Regions from separate parts of the Paenibacillus sp. FSL H3-0302 genome, predicted to be linked through region 2. Evidence: riboswitches for the same ligand, from Rfam matches in the RefSeq annotation. Region 2 holds a riboswitch; the other holds the start of a gene.

Region 1 (8,015 bases), 450 kb from region 2:
ACAGGCTTTAGGATATGACATTTATGATAATCTGGGAAATGAATTAGAATTTATTGCAAGGGATTCTGTTGCAGCAACTCAAAATACGGTTTCTGAAGATTTATTGTTCGAAGCACCTAGCTCAGCGGCAGAATATCTGATTATCAGACCGTATCAAGCCGTATTTGAAAAAGGCAACACCGGGGCTTATAAAGTAGATGCCAAAGGCAATGTAGTTAAAAATTACAACAAGCAATTGGAGATCAAAATCCCTCTAAAATAATCGTTAGCGTAGCAAACATAAACATATTTATCTAGGAAAAGGGGATTACCTCTCCGGCCGAAGGCTTGAGGTAATCCCCTTCTTTCAACGGAAAGAATGTCCCGTTTTACTGGTCATTTATAGCTAAAAAGCGGATAGTAGCTGTTGTCCCCTTACCTACAGAACTACTATAATAAATTTCGCCGCCGTACTTTTCTACGATATTAAAGCAAATCATTAATCCTAGACCTGTTCCATTACTTTTTAATGAATAAAAAGGAGTCCCTAGCGACTTAACCTCAGCTTCCGACATCCCGCTTCCTTCATCAATGATTGTTATCTCAATAAAATTATTGTTCCTATTCGCCATAATAGAGACAGATTTACCAACATCCGAAGCCTCTAAAGCATTTTTTATTATATTAATAAGCAGCTGCTTAAATTCAATTTTATTAATAGAGATCATGCAGTCTTCTTCTACATAGGTAACAATTTGATTATCAGATAACATTGCGTAGGAATGGAGCAATCCTGTGACACTTTCAATAACATCCTTCACATCTACTTTTTCTAGTTTTTGTTCTCCATTTGGCTTTGAAAGGGTTAGAAATTGCGAAATAATCTGTTCTACTGTGTTCAATTCATCAATCATTAATTTAAATTTTCTTTTCATAGGATCATCAAATGAAGGATCCTCATCAAAAAACTGCAAAAAACCTCTAACCACTGTCACTGGATTTCTAATTTCATGCGCAACGGCAGCTGTTAATTGTCCAACCATCTTTAAACGCTCAGATTGCTGTAATTGTTCATAATAAAGCTGCTGTTTTTTCATCCGTTTAAATGATATTTGAAAAATGAAAAATAATAACACTTGAACCGCTATTATATTAATGAAATTCCCTAGAATATCATAATGTAAATATGTATATAGATCCCCTCTATCAATCAAGAGGATATAGCCAAATGTAATTACCATCAGTATTCCATTTATAATGAAGGAAAAATAAAACAATTTTAAATCAAAAAATAGAATAGAGAGTGCAGGAATAAGACAAATGAGGATATAGGTAGTCCAAGTTTGAGGATATAAAAAGAATAGCGTATAAAAATACGCAAATCCAAATAGAATGATAATCTTTCTAAAAGTATGTGTCTCATGCTTAGGGTAAATCCATAAACAAACCGTTAGAAACGCCACACATAAAAAATGAATGATATAACCAAAATCAATTCCATCTAACTCTAGAGTAGATAGTATTAATCCAGACATCATAAGAACGATGATCATTAACATTAATATGTAATAGGTTTTTCGATTCACCCGACTGTAGAACTCTCTCATGAATTCACCACTTTTAAATTGATTGTCGAAATAAGAATTATATCAGCTGAAATAGTAATAAACAATAACTGAAAAAACCAGTAAACTCAATACCCCATTTAATTTCTGAAACTAGTAATTATTGCTATAATTAATGTATTCACTTTAGTTCTGATATCTAAAGCATTAGGATGGTGTACCCTATGGTATTTGCATTTTTATTTATATTCGCTATGTACGCGGCAACTAACTATTACATTGCGAGAAAGATTTTTAAATGGTTACAACATATATTTTCACATATAAACGGGATCATATATGGAGTCATCTACAGCTTATGTGCGTTATCAATCATTATTAATTTACTATTGTCTTCTTCAGCTATGACGACCAATTCAAATATTGTTAATTTTATTGGTCAATTCGGGGACTATTGGATGGGTATCTACTTCTATTTGTTCTTGCTTTTGATCCTTTCAGATGTAATCTTACTAATTAGTAAATGGATCAAGGTCCTCCCTTCTCCTATACCAGCACGTGTTATTTTTCATACAAGGTCCATAGTATTAATTCTAGTCATAGGATTGGTGTCCTATGGGATTTATAATGCAAATCATTTAAAAGAAGTCACCTATCCGCTCCAAATACATAAAAACACTTCATTAGATCAGTTAAATATCGTCCTGATCAGCGACTTACATTTAGGCTACGTAAATGATGTAAAGTTTATTGAAGACGTTGTTGATCGTATTAATGGACTACAGCCGGATATAGTGTTGATGACAGGAGATATATTTAATGGTAACTACTATGCGCTCTCTAACCCTTCCAAAGGAATAGAGTTATTAAGTACTATTCAGTCAACCTATGGAGTTTATGCTTGTTTAGGTAACCATGATGCAGGACGCTCATACGATGAGATCGTGAACTTTATAGATAAGAGTAATATCAAACTTCTAAATGATGAGCATGTCGTTATTGATAATCAATTCGTTGTTGTTGGCAGAAGGGATTCATCACCGATTGGTAATCAAGGGAACCCTCGAGCAATTACTTCAGAAGTGATGAGTGACATTGATACAAATATGCCCGTTATCGTAATGGATCATCAACCAACCAATAGGATTGAATACGCAGATGACGTTGATTTGATACTTAGCGGACATACGCATCAAGGACAAGTATTCCCTGCAAATCTGATCACCAATGCTATGTTTACAGTAGATTATGGCCACTATCAGAAGAATCCTAACAGCCCTCACGTCATCGTTACATCTGGTGCAGGGACTTGGGGACCGCCATTACGAATTGGCACGAATAGTGAGATAGCACAAATCAAAGTTGATTTTAAATAGACGATAATTTTAGACTGATTAAAAAACATGGAAGAATATCCCGATAGCATACACAAGTTCGAAAAAGAGCATCGACCACATTAATGAGAAAATCCACCACCGTATGCGGTGGTGGATTTCTATGTCTGCCTATCCAACTGTAATATCAGCAAGCACCCTCATCGACTAATCATGCCGGATCTCCGTGTTAGTCCGAATACCTTCGAGACGTGCTCTTGGATCAGGCGTTATTCTTTCCCTCTTTCTTCTATTTATCGAATACAAAACAAATAATAATATAAACCATAAAGGCGTCAACAATAAGGCCGGACGAGTTTCATCAGCAAATAGCATAATTATGAGTATGATTGCAAACAAAGCTAGAACAACATAATTCACAAAGGGTGTAAACGGTGCTTTGAATTTTGATTTGGCCTGCAATTCCGGCTTCGTCTTTTTATATCGCAAATGGCAAATTAGAACGACGCCCCAAACCCAGATGAAACAAATGGCACTAATTGTTGTCACGATGCCAAAAGCCGTCTCCGGAATCAGCTTACTCAACAAAGCGCCTACAGATAAGACAAGCGTGGATATGAATAAAGCATTACTTGGTACATGATTTTTATTAAGCTTTGCAAAGTTGGCTGGAGCCTGGTCATTTCTGCTTAGATTGTATAGAATCCGGCTTGTTGAGAACATCCCGCTATTACAAGCGGACGCAGCTGAAGTTAATACAACGAAGTTAATAACCCCCGCGGCAATCGGAATCCCCACTAAACTAAATGTTTTAACAAAAGGACTTTCTGCCGGGTTTAGTTCTGTCCAAGCGCTGATGCATAATAAGGCAATAATAGCACCCACGTAGAAAAATAGAATTCGTAAAGGTATTTTATTAATCGCCGATGGGATAGTTTTTTCTGGATTGGAGGTCTCTGCTGCCGATACGCCTACCAATTCCACACCCACAAAAGCAAACACAACCATTTGAAATGAAAGCAGGAACCCTGAAATCCCGTTTGGAAATACTCCCCCATGTGCCCAAATATTACTGAGCGCAACCGTTCCGGTAGTTGTTTTGAATCCAATCACCAGTAAGACTACCCCGATAGCAATCAATGCGAGAATAGTGATTACCTTAATTAAAGCAAACCAAAATTCCAATTCGCCAAAGCTTTTTACCGTTAATAAATTGAGCCCTAATAAAATAATCAAACAAATGACTGCGGGTATCCATTGCGGGATATCAAACCAATATTGTACATAGACCCCAACAGCTATAATATCGGCCATAGCCGTCATGATCCAACAAAACCAATAGGTCCATCCAGTTACAAACGCCGCCCGCGGTCCAAGATAGTCTTCGGCAATGTCTGTAAAAGATTGATAACCTGCTTTAGACAACAGAAGTTCTCCTAATGCCCTCATCACAAAAAAAATAGCGATACCCACGATTAAATAAGCAAAAATGATGGATGGTCCTGCCAGCTGTATAGCTTTACCTGATCCTAAAAATAATCCGGTACCGATGGTTCCACCAATCGCAATGAGCTGAACATGCCGATTCTCTAAATCTCTCTTTAATTCTTGTGCTGCCATTTCAAACTCCCCCTTATGTGAAAAAATGTACAAGTAAAAATGATAACAAAAAAGAGATTGGATACGCTCCAATCTCTTAGGTCTAAGAATAATAAATAAAATACATTCCTTTACTCTGACGATGATCAGAATAACAAATGAATTATCTAGTACTCTTCTGTCCTTTTGCCTGAGATTGTGAACCCTTCGGCGCCGGGGGAATCCCCCACGGTCTCTCCAGAAGCTGCTCCTGCTATAGTGTGATCCATAGCAATCATAGCTTGCGAATTATTTAATTGTTATGCCGCTAACTTCATTTTTAATATTTTTCAATACTAATCATTGTCAAATATTTTGTCAATAACATTAATTACCGCTGGATTTAAACACATAATACGGATTTTTAATAAAAATGCGAGAAATTAATAGCCTAAACGAGGGTAAAATGCTCGTTTTTAAAAGCTTCTCCTCTAATTGCGATTTACTTTAAGACCCAAAAGATTACTATTTGGAGTACGTATTTCATTTAGCTTTTGAAAGCGTTTTATTAGAGGAGTACAGGCAGCTTGTTATGCATGGCAACTAAGTGAGGGGGAATTTATTTGAGACAAAAAACAAGCAATAGGTTTATGAGCGCACTCAAAAAAGACGGGCTTCTTTATATGATGGCACTGCCCGGCATATTAGCGCTGTTGGCCTTTTCCTACTTGCCAATGGCAGGGTCGATTTTAGTGTTTAAGGAATATCGCTTTGACGGAGGTATTTTTAACAGCCCATGGGCAGATCCCATCTTTAAAAACTTTCAATTTTTCTTTAACAATTTTGATACTGCAATGCGGGCGACATTTAATACGATAATGTTCAATATTTTATTTTTTGTATTTGGCACCATCTTCGCGGTAGCGATTGCTATTATGCTCAATGAAATTTCTAGTCGCCGATTCGTCAAAGTTAATCAAAGCATTATGTTTTTTCCGTTTTTTATGTCTTGGATGGTTATTGGCTCCATTCTAAATGCAATTTTGAATAATGAAACAGGCTTTCTAAATCAGATTATTAAAAGCATCACCGGTTCAACTTATGATTTTTATGCTACGCCGTGGATTTGGATTCCGATTCTGGTCATTGTGGTGATTTGGCAAAGTACAGGTTATAACTCCATTATTTATTTTGGTGTGTTGACTGGCTTTGATTCCTCCATGTATGAAGCCGCCGAGGTAGATGGCGCCAGTAAACTTCAGCAAATTTTTAAAATTACAATTCCTATGCTTAAACCGACCATCATTATTTTGTTTCTATTATCGGTCGGCAATATGCTGCGCGGTAACCTAAATATGATTATCGGCTTGACGAATATGAACCCGATTTTGTTACCCTTCACGGATCTGATCGATGTATTTGTTTATCGCAGCGGCGTAAGAAATGGTGAGATGGCGTTTGCGTCGGCGATTTCGTTATATCAATCTGTTTTTGGCTTCTTCCTTGTTATTATCGCTAACAAGATTACAAGCTGGTACGACAAAGATTCCACATTATTTTAAGGGGGTGTCTATTTGAAACGATCAAATGCTGATAAGTTAACTAATATAGCCTTTTATGTCTGCTCAGCAATATTTGCACTATTCTGCTTGTTCCCGATTGTTTTAGCGATTTCCGGTTCACTGTCTGATGAAATGGCGATCACTATGCAAGGTTTTTCGATTATTCCACGTCATTTCTCATTGGATACTTACCGTTATGTATTTTCCAATCTTGATTTTATGATCTTAAAAGCCTACAAGATAACATTGTTTACGACAATATTTGGCACACTACTATCGGTGTCGATAACAGCATGCTTTGCCTACGTCATTTCCGTAAAAGATTTTAAGCACCGTAATAAACTGGCGTTCTTCGCTTACTTTACTCTGCTGTTTAACAGCGGTATGTTGCCGTGGTATTTAGTGACCACACAATTTTTCGGCCTGAAGGATTCGTTGGCAGCATTGATTTTGCCTTATTCAATAAATGTATTCAATATGTATCTGCTACGTAATTTCTTCAAGTCCATCCCACATGAATTGCTGGAAAGTGCACAAATTGACGGCGCTGGTCATGGGCGGATTTTTATGCAAATGATGCTGCCGTTAGCCAAACCGGGGCTTGTTACGATCTCATTATTTTATGCACTGCAATATTGGAATGACTTCTATTTACCATTAATGCTCAATAATAATCCCGAGCTATATACGATGCAATACATCTTGTACAAAATGATGGCCAATATTCAATACCTTGCAGCCAATCCAAGTGGCACCATGGCAGGCCATGTTATTCTGCCCTCGCAAACGATTAAGATGGCAATTACCTGTATTGCGATTGGTCCGATTATCTTGCTGTATCCCTTTGTACAAAAGTACTTTGTTAAGGGCGTTACTGTTGGCGCTGTAAAAGGATAATAAGAAAAAACAATAGTAGTTAGGCCTATTTGAATTTTAGTAGGCTAAATATAAATTTGGGAGAGTGTTCTTATGGGCAAATCGAGAAAAGGGTTCACCTTACTGCTTGCATCTTTACTGCTGGCGGGACTTTTAAGCGGATGCGGCGGCAAGTCGCAAGGGGACGAAGCTGGTAGCAACAATAGCAATAATGGCAGTGGCGATCAGCCGACCAAAGCAACGTTAGTGCTTTACGGGGAGCAGTCAAAACGTATGGCTGATTTTGCGAAAAATGAGTTTCATGACAAGGTTCTGCAAGCGATTAACGTCGATGTAAGTATTCAATATTTACCGTGGACCGAGTATGCAACTGGTAAAACCGAGCTAATGCTATCATCCGGCGAAAAATTCGCCACATATACCGATACTGCATTTATGGCAAAATCCGTTGCCAAGGGCTATTATGCTGATTTGACTGAAGCTGCTGAAAAATATGCTGGCGATTTAAAAAAGAATACGGGCGGCGATGAAGCGTTTGACATCTGGAAGGTCAACGGAAAGCAATATGCATTACCTTTCGGCAATAAACCAAATGCTGGAGAAAATTATGTGATTATTGCACGAGAGGATCTGCTGCAAGAAGTCGGTATGACCGATTTGAAAACCGTTGAGGATGTTGAGCAATTTTACAAATTGGCAAAGCAAAAATATCCTGATATGATTGGCTCAGGACGCGGCTGGAGCTTGAATATCTTCAATGGCTCGATTAATTCAAACATTAATATTTATCAGCCGTATAGCTTTATTATGACCGATGGCAACAAGCCGGAAGATCCGACTGTCTACAGCTTTTATGAATCGGACGAATACAAACAAATGGCGGATATCGCCCGCAGATGGAATAAAGAAGGTCTTATCCCAAGCTACGCCTTGTCAAATCCTGCACAAGCAGATTCATCGTTTTTTGCAGGCAAAGCATTATTCGGCATGGGTGCAAGCTATCGCGTATTTGAGTATATGGATGCCATACGCAAAGCTAACCCTAATGCGGTGTTCAAAAACTACTATTTAGGTGATCCTGCGAAAAAACCACTAATGTCACGCGGCACATATTCTACAGC
Region 2 (8,015 bases):
GAATCTTCTCTCTCCATACGACAGTAAAAAATATGGAAGATAAGAATATGTGTTCCCGTTCATTATACAGTGTTGCTTAGATCGATGCAAACCATAATACACAGAAATGTTAGGAGCTTGAAGCATGGATATTACCGCAATAATCGGCCTAGTGGCCGGACTGGCTGCGCTAATCGGCGGCTACCTCTGGGAAGGCGGAAGCCTTTCCGGACTGCTGCAGCTTAATGCAGCTTTGATTGTATTTGGAGGTACGATTGCCGCCGTAATGATCAGCTTCCCGGCAGCTAAGCTACGCTCCATTCCCGCCGCTCTGCGCATGGCTTTTGGCCGCAATCCTGAACGTGATGAAGAGAAAGCAGAAGAGCTTATCGCAATGGCCACAGTGGCCCGCCGCGGCGGCGTTTTAATGCTCGAAAAACAAGCGGAACTGCATCCTGATCCTTTTACACGCGAAGGACTGTTGCTTATCGTCGATGGCACTGACCCTGAGCAGGTAATACAGATTTTGGAATTGGAAATGGATGCGAAAGAATTGAAGCATGAAAGCTACGCCAAGATTTTTGAAGCCGCTGGCGGATATGCTCCAACGATGGGGATCATCGGTACAGTTATGGGACTCATTAGGGTACTGGGCAACCTTACGGACCCATCAAATCTAGGTACCTCTATCGCAGTAGCGTTCACTGCAACACTGTACGGAGTAGCCATCGCTAATCTAATATTTTTACCCATTGCTTCCAAAATCAAATCCCGCAGCCAAAGTGAGCTGCATAGCATGGAGATGCTGCTAGTAGGCATTCTTTCTCTACAGAACGGGGATCATCCGCTGCTGGTGCGTAAAAAACTGAACTCCTTCATTTCAGACACCACCACAGATGACCGTGCAGAAGCAAGAGGTTTTATATGAGACAAAGAGACCGGCGCAAACGGCGGGTAGAGAATCGAGAAAGCCGTGATCGTTGGATGATTACTTACGCTGATCTAATTACACTTTTACTTATATTTTTCGTTATATTGTATGCGATGAGCAGCCTGGACACTGACAAATATAATATCGTGACCGGCTCTTTATCCCAGACTTTCAAGTCGAGCAGCACTGTTCTTGAAGGCGGGGATGGTATTTTAGATGCTGGAAAGACCCCTGACAACAAACCAGAGAGTACAGATGGGAATGCGAACGCAACTGCAAAACCAAATGACGGTTCTGATGAACAAACGGAGAATGAAACACCTTCAGCACGGGAGTTGGCTTTTCGAGAACAAGAGGCGAAGCTTGCTGAGTTAATGGGTGTGATCACCCACTATGTGGAGGAGAATAAACTCGGTGAACAAATATTTGTAGCCGACAAACCGCAGGGCATAGAAATCACGCTCAGCGACCGTTTTCTTTTTGATGTGGGTAAAGCAGATGTGAAGTCACCAGCCCTTCCTGCTCTTCAGCAGTTGTCTGGCTTATTCAAAGATATCGGAGCAACGATCAGCATTGAAGGACATACGGATAATACACCAGTGTCATCAGCTTCACGTTATAACGACAATTGGGAGCTATCGGGTGCTCGCGCGCTTTCTGTGCTGCGCTTTTTCTTAGATAATGAAGGACTGAACCCGGACACTTTTCAATATGCAGGTTATGCCGATACCCGACCAACAGCAGATAATACTACGGTAGCAGGCAAACAGAAAAATCGACGCGTAGAGATCATTGTACTTCGACAGCTTCAAGAGGTGGAATAAAATATAGTTGCTTGCGCTCAGAGCTAAGTTCGGCGGCAGGGGCCTTTGCAATTACCACATTGAGCTTACAAGGGACTTCATCCAATTTAATTAGGGAAAACCTCCCTGATTATTCACCTATTATCGTATCCAATCGCGGAATGAGGGAATTTCTCCCTGATTATTACTCTTTTTAGTCTGAAATAGTGGTTTTACCGAGATGATAGGGAGGAATTCCCTAAAACCCTAACTCTCACGCTATAATCGTCTAAAATGAGGGAGGTTTTCCCTAATTCCATACTCCACTAGACCCTCAAACCACTCGATTGGGTTTACGAATACTCGCACAATCCACATAAGAAACACAAACAGCAAGTCCCCGAATCACAGAAACTTGCTGCTAAAAATATCACACTTGATCAGACTATTTTCCGTCCCCGATTTCCAATTATTCAGCAACTAACGCGCTATAACCAGCTGCATCTAACAGACCTTTTACAGCATCAGCATACTCTCCATCAACTTCAATCTCAAAAATCCAACCCCCGCCATACGGCTGATCATTGATAAGCTCCGGACTAGCTTCTAATCCATCATTCACCTTGGTAACCGTCCCAGAGACGGGCGAATACAACTCCGATACCGTCTTAACGGATTCGATACTGCCTACGCTGTCACCGGCCGAAATGGTCGATCCTACCTCAGGAAACTCAACAAATACGATGTCGCCTAATAAATGCTGAGCATGGTCCGTAATCCCAACACGTACTACTCGTCCTTCTACTTGCTGTGCCCATTCATGCTCTTCGCTGTAAAGAAGGTTGTCTAATACTTCACTCATTTCAAGCCGCCTCATTTCCAATTTGGAGTTCTAAATTTAGTTATAGCCTAAGTTATCCCGGCTCACAATGTCAATATTACTAACAGGAAATTTAAATTTGTCATTTTTTCGACGTTTTCTTGTTGACAGCGCCCGACTATACCCGTTTAATGGAGACATACAAGAAGAAATGACGTTGTCGTCTTTTTATAGACAATAACCGTTTCTCGAAGAAATATAATTGCGGATGATGGCATAGGGAGAGACTGTCTCACTTGAAGACGGCGCCGAAGGAGTAAGCCCTAACAGGGGTGAATCTCTCAGGCAAAAGGACCTTTGTCGGACGTATCTCTGGAGAGCATCAGACGCAAGGCTAGATGCGTCAGATCACCAACGGGGAAACCTGCAAGCTAGTTACGGCAGGGTAACTCTCAGGTACAACGGACAGAGCAGAAAGCGATTTGTGCATTTATGCATGATTGCTTCTGCCTGTCCTTTTTTCGTATGTAATCAGATCAAGGGGAGTGACGACATGGATGCTTTGAGAAGAACACCTTTTTATGATCTCTATTCCGCTTATGCGGAGTCCAGGTGCATTGACTTCGGTGGCTGGGAGCTGCCAGTACAGTTTACAGGTATCGTGAAAGAGCACGAAGCCGTTCGCCAGCAGGCTGGGCTGTTCGATGTCTCGCATATGGGTGAATTCATGGTGATTGGGAGCGGTGCAGAAGCCTTTTTGCAAAAAATGACAACCAATGATGTCAGCCGCCTCACGGATGGTGCGGCACAATATACGCTGCTCTGTTATCCAAATGGCGGAGTTGTCGACGATCTACTCGTGTATCGCCTAAGCGAAGGGCGTTATATGCTCGTCGTTAATGCCTCCAACATCGACAAGGACTTCCAGTGGCTGCAAGAGCATTTGACCTCTGAATTCGGCGAAGTCACGCTCACTAATGTCTCTGACGAGACGCTTTTGCTCGCCTTGCAGGGTCCTCTGGCAGAGACCATTCTCGCGGAAGTTACTGATGCCCCTATTTCAGCACTCAAGTCTTTCCATTTCATCGAACGCGCTACCGTTTGCGGTGTAGAGGTACTTATCTCCCGTACGGGTTATACCGGTGAAGATGGCTTCGAGATTTACGCTCCGCTGGAAGGTGCAGAAACGTTATGGAACGGACTGCTTGCAGCAGGCGCGCCCCACGGATTAACACCTGCTGGACTGGGTGCACGGGATACCCTGCGTTTTGAGGCGAAATTACCATTGTACGGTCAGGAGCTATCTGCTGACATCACCCCGCTTGAAGCAGGAGTACAGTTCTTCGTGAAGCTGGACAAAATAGACTTTATCGGACGCGATGCACTAATACAGCAAAAAGAAGCTGGCATTCCCCGTCGCCTTGTCGGCCTAGAAATGATTGATCGAGGCATTCCACGCTCCCATTATCCTGTTTGGGCAGATGGGGTTAAGATTGGTGAGGTCACAACCGGAACGCAGTCCCCTACGCTGAAACGTAACCTGGGGTTGGCTTTGATTGATGCTGCTTACAGTGAAATAGGCACAGAGGTTTACGTGGAGATACGCGGTAAGCAGCTTAAGGCTGTAGTGATTAAGGCCCCTTTTTACAAGTATAAACGCCTTTAGCGTCCATATAAGGACGGTGAGCTTTTAAGCGAGAAATAGAAGGATAAAGTATAGCGTGAAAATTGTACTTTCTTATATTTTAAAAAAGCCAAGGAGTGAAACCTTAATGAAGCACCGTTATCTGCCCATGACAGAACAGGACCGCGTAGAGATGATGGAGACCGTCGGGATTCAGTCTATAGATGAGCTGTTCTCCGATATTCCTGAAGCGGTACGTTACCAAGGCACTATGCCGATGTCTGAACCACTCGATGAATACGCCCTGCTGCGCCACATGAAAGGTTTGGCTGACCAAAATGCCGACTTTGATTCTCACGCCAGCTTCCTCGGCGCCGGATTATACGATCATCACATCCCTGTGGTCATCAACCATGTCATTTCCCGTTCTGAATTCTACACTGCCTACACTCCTTATCAACCGGAGATCAGCCAAGGTGAGCTGCAAGCGATCTTCGAATTCCAATCCTACATTTGCGAACTAACCGGTATGAAAGTTGCCAATGCCAGTATGTATGATGGCGCTACAGCTTTATCCGAAGCAGCGGTTCTCGCGGCTGGTGCTACCAAACGCAAAAAATTAATCGTCTCCCGTACCGTTCATCCTGAGGCTCGCCAAGTGCTACGTACTTCGGCTAATGCTTGGGGTCTGGAGGTGGTGGAGATTGACTATAAAGACGGTGTTACCGATCAAGCTAAACTTGCTGAAGCTATCGATGGTGATACTGCCGCAGTACTGGTGCAATCGCCTAACTTCTTCGGCAGCATTGAGGATCTTCGCTCGGTTGAGCCGCTGATTCACGCGGTTAAAGGTCTTCTTGTAGTCAGCGCCAACCCAATAGCTCTTGGTGTACTTGAAACTCCGGGCAAACTTGGAGCCGACATCGTAGTCGGTGATGCTCAGCCACTCGGTATTCCAGCTTCTCTCGGGGGTCCAACTTGCGGATTCTTTGCCGTAGCTGATCACCTGATGCGCCGCATGCCAGGCCGGATCGTTGGCCAAACGGTAGACCGTAACGGTAAACGTGGCTTCGTTCTTACACTTCAAGCGCGTGAACAGCATATTCGTCGTGAAAAAGCGACATCGAATATCTGCTCCAATCAGGCACTGCTGGCTCTCTGCGCATCCGTCTACTTGTCCGTTATGGGCAAAGAAGGCATGCGTGACGTAGGCGAACTAAATATTCGCAAAAGCCATTACGCTGCTAATAAACTTAGCGGACTAACAGGTGCTGAACTTGCCTTCTCCTCCCCATTCTTTAACGAATTTGTTGTGAAGCTTCCTGAAGGCAGCAGCGTGACCGCTATTAATTCTAAGCTGCTGAAGGACGGTTATCTCGGCGGTTATGATCTGGGTCGTGATTATCCTGAACTTGCTGGACATATGCTGGTTGCCGTAACGGAAAAAAGAAGCAAAACCGAAATCGACCAATTCGCTAGCGCACTGGAGGGCTGTTTATGAAACCGGAGCAAAGTCTAATTTTTGAATTAAGCCGTCCCGGCCGTTCGGCCTATTCTTTGCCACTATGCGATGTACCACAGGAAGAAACCTTGGAGTCTCTGATTCCATCAGGTTTACTCCGTAGCGAACCCGTCGTACTTCCAGAAGTATCGGAAGTGGATGTCATTCGCCACTACACTTCTCTTTCACGTCGTAACTTTGGTGTAGACAATGGCTTCTATCCACTCGGTTCATGCACGATGAAATACAATCCGAAGATTAACGAAGATGTTGCCCGCTTCTCCGGCTTCGCCAAAATTCATCCCTACCAACCGGAAGAAAGTATTCAAGGCGCACTGGAATTAATGTATACCCTGCAAAATGATCTGTCCGCGCTGACGGGCATGGATGCTGTATCCTTACAGCCTGCCGCAGGTGCGCATGGTGAATGGACCGGCCTCATGATGATCCGCGCCTACCATGAAAGTCGCGGCGAGACCCGCACTAAGGTTATCGTGCCGGATTCCTCGCACGGAACCAATCCTGCTAGTGCCTCAGCAGCAGGACTTGAAACGATCACGATCCCTTCCACAGATAAAGGAATGGTCGATCTTGAAGCACTGAAGGCAGCCGTCGGTAGCGACACAGCCGCACTAATGCTGACTAACCCAAGCACACTCGGCTTGTTCGAGACCCAAATCGTCGAGATTGCTGAGATCGTGCATGAAGCAGGGGGCTTACTCTATTACGATGGAGCCAACTCCAATGCCATTATGGGCATTACCCGACCTGGCGACATGGGCTTTGACGTTGTGCATCTGAACTTGCATAAGACAATGAGCACCCCACATGGCGGTGGCGGCCCTGGAGCCGGACCAGTCGGCGTAAAATCCATCTTGATTCCATTCCTACCACAACCTACTGTGGTGAAGAATGAAGATAGCAGCTTCTCACTTCACTTCGGTGGTCCTGAATCTATTGGACGCGTGAAAGCTTTTTATGGAAACTTTGGTATTCTGGTTCGTGCCTATGCCTATATCCGCACCTATGGTCCAGACGGACTGCGTGAGGTATCCGAAAATGCTGTGCTGAATGCGAACTATATGATGCACCGTCTGGCGCCGTATTTTGAAATCCCATATCCGGGTGTATGTAAGCATGAATTCGTTATGTCCGGCAAAAACCTCAAGCAATATGGCGTGCGCACCTTAGACGTTGCTAAACGATTGCTCGACTTCGGCTACCACCCGCCAACCGTGTACTTCCCTCTGACTGTTGAGGAATGCATGATGATCGAGCCGACGGAAACCGAAAGTAAAGAAACGCTAGACGGTTTCATCGATACGATGATTCAGATCGTTAAAGAAGCACAGGAGACACCGGAAATCGTAATCAACGCACCGCATACTACAGAGATTAGCCGTTTGGATGAGACACAGGCTGCGCGTAAGCCGGTTTTGAATTGTTCTTGCGGTTAATATTTCAATAATAAATCGAGTAGGAGGGGGCGGCGAGCCCCCGGCCTCTCACACCACCGTACGTACCGTTCGGTATACGGCGGTATTCCGTAAGGAGTTGTATCTGTCCAATACACTCTTTAATCCATTGGATTCCCAATATTGGTTATTCAATGCACGTTGCAGATTTGGACTCCCTGCAATTCGCCAATACCCTTTCCGAGTATTTCCCCACTCAAAAGGCTTATATCCTTAGGCACGCCTAAGGATATAAGCCTTTTGACTTTGGTTCTCGGGTTCTTCCATTGCTTCCAGAGACACATTCGCAATCTCCTTCGAATCCACATATCCATCGCTTTAAAGGCACTTGGCGTATCCGCCAGCGAGAAATATCCGTGCCATCCCATCAAGTATCGATTGAGCTCCTGGATTCGCTCTTCCGTTCGCATCGCTTTCTTCCGGGACGTTATCTCCCGAATTCGAGCCTTCGCTTTCTGCAAGGACTGTTTTGCTATCCTCACCTTGGGCTCTTTATCGCTACTAAAGCAAAACCCAAGAAATTTCCGTCTCCATGGGCGGTCCACCGCACTCTTCGCTTGGTTCACCTTTAGTTTTAGTCTTGTCTCAATGAATCTGGTGACGGATGCCTTCACTCGCTCTCCTGCTCTTAGTGTTTTTACATAGATGTTACAGTCGTCCGCATAACGGACGAAGCGGTGTCCACTTTTCTCGAGTTCCTTGTCGAGCTTGTCCAAAACGATGTTAGATAACAACGGACTGAGTGGACCACCTTGCGGTGTCCCTTCTGTTGTCGTATTTACTAGCCCGTTCTCCATAACACCTGACTGAGGATATTTACGAATCAGCAGGAGAACTTTCTTGTCCTTCACTTTAGCCGAAATCTTCATCATCAGTCGGTCATGGTTGACGCGATCAAAGAAT

Evidence for each region. Region 2 has a riboswitch for glycine ahead of gcvT (glycine cleavage system aminomethyltransferase GcvT). Riboswitches for the same ligand answer to the same signal wherever they lie in the genome.
Region 1: it holds a riboswitch for glycine, as region 2 does, so the genes downstream of both, MHH50_RS30280 (amino acid permease) here and gcvT (glycine cleavage system aminomethyltransferase GcvT) in region 2, are expected to answer to the same signal.

Annotation. Positions count from the first base shown of each region.
Region 1 covers NZ_CP150284.1:6,803,373-6,811,387, forward strand. Annotated here, with positions in the region: gene MHH50_RS30265 (DUF5643 domain-containing protein) at 1-262, shown strand, start outside; gene MHH50_RS30270 (HAMP domain-containing sensor histidine kinase) at 369-1,532, opposite strand; gene MHH50_RS30275 (metallophosphoesterase) at 1,769-2,920, shown strand; gene MHH50_RS30280 (amino acid permease) at 3,086-4,498, opposite strand; glycine riboswitch at 4,646-4,728, opposite strand; gene MHH50_RS30285 (ABC transporter permease subunit) at 5,107-6,018, shown strand; gene MHH50_RS30290 (carbohydrate ABC transporter permease) at 6,031-6,915, shown strand; gene MHH50_RS30295 (DUF3502 domain-containing protein) at 6,988-8,015, shown strand, end outside.
Region 2 covers NZ_CP150284.1:6,357,663-6,365,677, forward strand. Annotated here, with positions in the region: gene MHH50_RS28355 (flagellar motor protein) at 125-907, shown strand; gene MHH50_RS28360 (flagellar motor protein MotB) at 904-1,734, shown strand; gene gcvH (glycine cleavage system protein GcvH) at 2,162-2,554, opposite strand; glycine riboswitch at 2,781-2,879, shown strand; gene gcvT (glycine cleavage system aminomethyltransferase GcvT) at 3,066-4,178, shown strand; gene gcvPA (aminomethyl-transferring glycine dehydrogenase subunit GcvPA) at 4,285-5,637, shown strand; gene gcvPB (aminomethyl-transferring glycine dehydrogenase subunit GcvPB) at 5,634-7,094, shown strand; partial or broken gene MHH50_RS28385 (reverse transcriptase domain-containing protein) at 7,143-8,015, opposite strand, start outside.